DNA from 2 places in the Cytobacillus sp. MT66 genome. Region 1 is predicted to be linked to the other one. Evidence: riboswitches for the same ligand, from Rfam matches in the RefSeq annotation. Region 1 holds a riboswitch; the other holds the start of a gene.

Region 1 (3,188 bases):
TATAATCGTTCCATCAACAGTGACATAATAGCGTGCTGGGCGAAGACCATTGCGGTCCTGCATCGCACCAATCTGCAGACCATCTGTAAAGACAAAAGCTGCAGGTCCATCCCACGGCTCCATTAATTGACTGTTAAATTCATAAAAGGCTTTTAATGAATCATCCATGGAGTCATCTTTTTCCCATGCCTCCGGGACCATCATCAGCGCTGCCTGTGCAAGCGACCGCCCTGAACGGGTTAGGAACTCCAGGCAATTATCAAATGCAGATGAATCACTCCCATTTGCATCGATAATTGGCATAAGGCTTTTTAGTTTTTTACCAAAAACAGATGATTCCATCCTATGTTCCCGAGCGCGCAGCCAATTTATATTGCCGTTCACTGTATTAATCTCACCATTATGAATCAGCATGCGGTTTGGGTGGGCCCTTTCCCAGCTTGGAAATGTATTAGTACTGTAACGGGAATGAACAAGCGCAAATGATGATTGAAAAGCCTCATCCTGCAGATCTAGGTAAAATTCCTGTAATTGCTGCGGAGTAAGCATTCCCTTATATACGATTGTTCTTGCAGATAGACTTGAAACATAAAAGTTCTCATCCCTAGCAAGCTTTTTTTCTTTAATTCTCTTCTCGGCTAATTTCCGAATCAAATACAGCTTCCTTTCAAAGGACTCCTCATCTCTTATTTCCTTGCTTCTGCCTATAAATACTTGCCGGATAAAGGGCTGGCTTTCCTTTGCATTTTTCCCAATACAATTATTATTTACAGGAACGTTCCGCCATGTTAAAACCTCTTGGCCTTCTTCATGAATAATGTGATTTACCGCCTCTTCACATTCCTGTCTTGCCTTACAGTTTTGCGGCAAGAATAGCATTCCAACCCCGTAGCTCCCCTGTTCCTTAGCTTTCATCTCCTTACAAGCTTTTTGAAAAAATATGTGCGGAAGCTGCGTCAGAATTCCCGCTCCGTCACCCGTATCCGAATCACCAGACTGTGCTCCCCGGTGATCTAATCGGCAAAGCATCGAAATCCCCTGCTTTACTGTTTGGTTTGAAGCACCTTGATTTAAATCAGCAATAAATCCAATTCCACAGGCATCATGTTCAAATGCTGGATCGTAGAGTCCCTGTTTATTCGGTATTTTATTTCGCTGCATTCTTACACCCTTTCTCTCCGCTCCTGCGGAATAATTTTTTAATCAATCCCAATAGTCAAAATTTTTAGGGCGAAATTTGAAAGTTCTTATGGATTTTATTGTATTCGTTCGTATCCAATCTGAACAATATCGATTTTTCATAAAACCAATCTATTTTTGATATCAATAATTTTGTAACCGTTCACATTTTTGAATAATTCATCTTAAAAAAGTGATTTCATAACTGGGATGGACATTTTTAAAGAGGTAAAAGAACCATTACTGTCCTTGTATTATTTTCCCAAACCCAACTGCTGCTATTTCTGGTATAATAGATAAGCTTTTAATTCAAGCCGTGGTTCGAAAACATCCCACGATAAAAAACTAAGGAGAGAGGTTTATGAATATAAGGACTTTAGCGGGGAACGGCATACTTGCTGCGCTATATATCGCTGTTTCCATGCTCATTCAGCCGTTTGGGTTTACACAGATCCAGTTTCGTGTATCGGAAATGTTTAATCATCTTGTTGTTTTTAACAAAAAATATATTTTTGGTATGATATTAGGCGTATTCTTAACGAATTTATTTTTTTCACCGATGGTCGCCTATGATCTTATCTTCGGCGTCGGGCAATCACTTCTTTCGCTGTTAATTACCATTCTGTGCTGCAGATTTATTAAAAACCTTTGGCTGCGAATGGCTGTGAACACACTTGTGTTTACTTTTACGATGTTTTTGATCGCCTTTGAGCTCAAGCTGGCCTTTGGTTTACCATTTATGTTTTCATGGCTTACTACCGCCATTGGCGAATTTGTTGTCATGGCTGTTGGAATGCCTGTTATGTATGCATTAAATAAACGAGTGAAGTTTGAAAAATTAATATAAAAAAAATCTGATGCATCAAAAGTATGCATCAGATTTTTTGGTTATCGCATAATTACTATTTTATTGAACGGTTACTTTTGCAAAAAACTCATTATAGAGCGCTTGAACAGCCTTTTTCTCATCTACTTCTTTCACGCCAAACATCATGCTGACTTCGGATGATCCCTGGTTAATCATTTCAATATTAACGTGGGAATCGGCTAATGCCTTCGAAGCTCTGGCGGTTGTACCAATGTTATGGCGCATGCCTTCTCCAACCACCATGATTAATGCAAGACTATGCTCGATCACCACATGATCTGGATCCAGCTCGTTTTGTATGCGGGCAATAATCTCCTCTTCCACACCTTGACCAAACTGATCTTCTTTTAAAATAATAGAAAGGTCGTCAATACCTGAAGGAATATGCTCGTACGAAAGTCCATAGTCTTCCAAGATGGCTAGAAGCTTTCTGCCATAACCAATTTCCCTGTTCATCAAGTATTTGCTTACATAAATACTGCAAAAACCTTCGTCGCTGGCAATTCCAACAACCGGCCCATTTGTATTATCACGCTGATTAACAATTCTAGTACCCTGGGCAGAGGGGTTGTTCGTATTCTTAATATGTACCGGAATCCCCGCACGAAACGCTGGCACAAGTGCTTCATCATGCAAAACTGTAAACCCGGCGTAGGAAAGCTCACGCATTTCCCGATACGTTAATTCCTTAATTTCCTTAGGCTTTTCAACAATAAATGGATTAACTGTATAAACTGCATCTACATCAGTAAAATTTTCATATAAATCGGCTTTCACTCCATTAGCTAGAATGGAACCTGTAACATCTGACCCGCTTCGAGAGAAAGTGTATACTTCACCATCCCGGCTATAGCCAAAGAATCCCGGGAAAACAATGATTCCTGATTTTTCACGCAAAGAAAATAGCTGTTCATACGATTCAGGCAGCACCTGTGCATTGCCTGGTTCAGGAGTAACAATAAGACCGGCATCCTTAGGATTTACATACTGGGCTTCCACCCCCATCTTCCTAAAGAAGGCCGCTACTAATTTTGCATTATTGTCTTCCCCGCTAGCCTTAATTAAATCCATAAATCTGTCAGGATTACTTTTATCTGATGCAAATCTTTCTTGCAAATCCTGCTTGATTTCATCAATAATC
Region 2 (3,188 bases), 140 kb from region 1:
GATCAGAACGAGACCAACACCGATCCATGCCTCTTTTTCAGCAATCTTAAACCGCGGGTCCTTCTGATTGGTCTTCTTATCCATTTCAACCTCCTGCTAAACACACATGACCTATGCTGAATTAAATAAAAAACTTACCCTTAGTATTCTATCCGAACACCAAAAATTTGCATAGGGGAGCATAAGAAGGTTACCTAAAAATAAAGCACTCACATGCAATTTCATATCTTAAGCTTAAGTACATAAAAAAGAAGCAGGAAACCTCCCTGCTTCACCGCACTAACGCACTGGGGGTCAGGCCCCCAGTAGTTTAAAGCACTAACGCGTCGGGGGACTGTCCCCCACTAGTTTAAAGTGCTGCAGTATTAATTGTTTTTGCTGCTGTTTCTTTTTTGCAAAGTTTAACAAATAAGTATACAAGCGGTGTGTCGAGAAGTGCGACGGTAAATTTAAAGGCGTATTGTGTTAGAATCAGGCCGAACAGCGCGCTGATTGGCATGGTTCCGTAGAAGGCTACAAAGATAAAGACAGTTGTGTCAATCAGCTGACTTGTAACCGTTGAAAGGTTATTTCGCAGCCATAATTTCTTACTGCCATGCTTTTCCTTTAATTTATGGAAGACAAATACGTCTAGGTTCTGACTTATGAAATAAGACAGCAAGCTTGCAATAGTGACACGAAAGCTTCCGCTTAAGATCGTTTCAAATTCTGACTGCGCCTCAAAAAATGGTGCCGCCGGCAGCTGGATGGCCGCATAAATAAAAATTCCGGCAAAAATCTGCGTGATAAATCCAGCAAGAACGGTTTTTCGAGCCGCTTCCTTTCCATATACTTCACCAATAATATCTGTAATTGGGTACGTAAAAACATAAACAATAACGGCTGCCGGGAGCATCGCCCAGCCTCCTAAACTAAAAAGCTTCACAGCTAAGATATTAGATAAAATGAGCAGTCCCGTAAAAGCTGCATTTAAATATAATAGCATTCCCATTCATTCCTCCCCTCAAATTCGGGACAAAGGGCCTATGACGTTCGCGCGGGACAAGGTGCCTGTCCCTCTGTCCTTTTATCGGTTGTCGACGGTTTCTGGGTAGAGATCGTGGTTCATTAGGCGGTTCTCTGCCATTTTTTCATACTTTGTGCCTGGCTTACCGTAATTGCAGTAAGGGTCGATGGAGATTCCTCCTCTTGGGGTAAATTTCCCCCATACCTCAATATATCGCGGATCCATTAGCTCGATGAGGTCATTCATGATGATGTTCATGCAATCCTCATGGAAATCACCATGGTTCCGAAAACTAAATAAATAAAGCTTTAAAGACTTGCTTTCAACCATTTTTTTATCAGGGATATAGCTGATGTAAATCGTTGCAAAATCTGGCTGTCCCGTGATAGGACAAAGACTTGTAAATTCCGGGCAGTTGAATTTCACAAAATAATCACGGTACGGATGCTTATTGTCAAACGACTCCAAAATCTCCGGTGAGTACTCAAACAAATACTTCGTCCCTTGATTGCCCAATAAGGTAATATCCTTAAGCTCCTCTTCTTTTCTTCCAGACATAAAAAAATCCTCCTTTATATGACCGCGCCAATAAAAGAGGTTCACTAAAAGCTCCATAAAAATATAAAAACCATATCCTCTTTGGATATGGTTGATTATTTTTAATCAAAGCCATAGTTTTTTATAGAGGGTGAAGCTATGAACCTCTCCCGCTGGACACGGGAAGTTATGAAGTTTTTCAGGTAGACTAAAACACAGTCTCGTGTACCTGCCGAAAAACATAATAGTGGATAAACAACTTTCTGTCAATAGGACGTTTAAGAGGAATAGACCTTTCCACTATTTACATAGTATAATTAGCAGGATATTTTTAAAGAAAGGTGTTATTACTATATGTGGAATGAATTTAAAAAATTCGCACTCAAAGGAAATGTACTAGATCTTGCTGTCGGGGTAATTATCGGGGCTGCGTTCGGAAAAATTGTTTCCTCTCTTGTTGAAGACATCATCATGCCTCTTGTTGGTCTTCTTGTTGGGGGAATTGATTTAAAAGAATTAGCTTTTACGGTTGGGTCAGCTGAAGTCAAATACGGGATGTTTGTACAAAATGTGGTTGACTTCCTAATTGTGGCCTTCTCAATCTTTATGTTTGTCCGTCTAGTCAATAAATGGTTTAAAAAGAAAGAGGAACCGAAACGTGAAGCACCAAAGGTAGATACAAAAGAGGCTTTGTTAACAGAAATCAGAGATTTATTAAAAGAAAGATAATTTTTTATGAAACTCTTTTTATGGACAAACGTATATTTAGGTAAGAAATATGATGAGGTGAATTAAATGTACTATCAACAAACAGCTAATAATAGTTATATGCCGTCAGTATTAAGAGCATTTGCCCTATCGCTTGCTGTTGCTTTCGCGGGTACAATGGCGGGTGTATTTGTGCCGCCGGCGTTGTTTTTGCCGCTGATTATCTTAGAATTCGTTATGTTAATCTTTGCGTTCTTTATTCGCAGGAAAAAAGCGATGTCCTATACCTTTTTATACGCATTTACATTTATATCCGGTGTAACGACCTACCCAATTGTTTCTCATTATTTAACAGCCATCGGGCCAAATCCAGTGCTGCTTGCACTCGCGACAACCACAACTGTATTTACCGGCTTAGCAATTTATGCATCAACAACAAAGCGTGACTTAAGCTTTTTGGGCGGCATGCTAATGGCAGCATTGCTGGCTCTCATTGCGATATCTATTTTTAATATCTTCTGGCCGTTAAGCTCCACAGGCATGCTTGCCTTTTCATTCATTGGTGTACTGGTATTCAGCGGATACATTTTATTCGATTTCAATCGGATGAAGCACCACGGAGTTTCCGCAGAAGAGGTTCCGCTTATGGCACTAAACCTATACCTGGACTTTATCAACCTGTTCATCAGCATCCTTCGTATCTTCGGGATTCTTGGAAGCAGGGACTAATCTAGACTAGCACCAAAAAGCAGGGGAATTCATTCCCCTGCTTTTTTGCATTCGCCACATTCGGATCACCTTGCCGCTTTAACGCTTTACTCCTGCGGGGGCCTGTCCCCCGATGCTTTAACGCTTTACTCTCGCGGGGGCCTGTCCCCCGGCGCTTTAAAGCACTCCAGAAAAGAGTCTGGCGAAGGATTCTTTGGTTCGTTCGGCG

The links. A riboswitch is a leader RNA that binds a small molecule or an ion and turns the genes downstream of it on or off. The one in region 1 is predicted to bind preQ1.
Region 2: another riboswitch for preQ1. It lies ahead of queF (preQ(1) synthase); the one in region 1 lies ahead of AC1Q59_RS09475 (QueT transporter family protein).

Annotation. Positions count from the first base shown of each region.
Region 1 is NZ_JBXAFB010000004.1:214,054-217,241, reverse strand. It holds gene gltB (glutamate synthase large subunit) at 1-1,161, opposite strand, end outside; PreQ1 riboswitch class I at 1,490-1,534, shown strand; gene AC1Q59_RS09475 (QueT transporter family protein) at 1,541-2,026, shown strand; gene AC1Q59_RS09470 (aspartate kinase) at 2,087-3,188, opposite strand, start outside.
Region 2 is NZ_JBXAFB010000004.1:358,810-361,997, reverse strand. It holds gene AC1Q59_RS10150 (YhdT family protein) at 1-84, opposite strand, end outside; gene AC1Q59_RS10145 (queuosine precursor transporter) at 350-985, opposite strand; gene queF (preQ(1) synthase) at 1,067-1,564, opposite strand; PreQ1 riboswitch class I at 1,672-1,717, opposite strand; gene mscL (large conductance mechanosensitive channel protein MscL) at 1,898-2,272, shown strand; gene AC1Q59_RS10130 (Bax inhibitor-1/YccA family protein) at 2,339-2,980, shown strand; gene cls (cardiolipin synthase) at 3,137-3,188, opposite strand, start outside.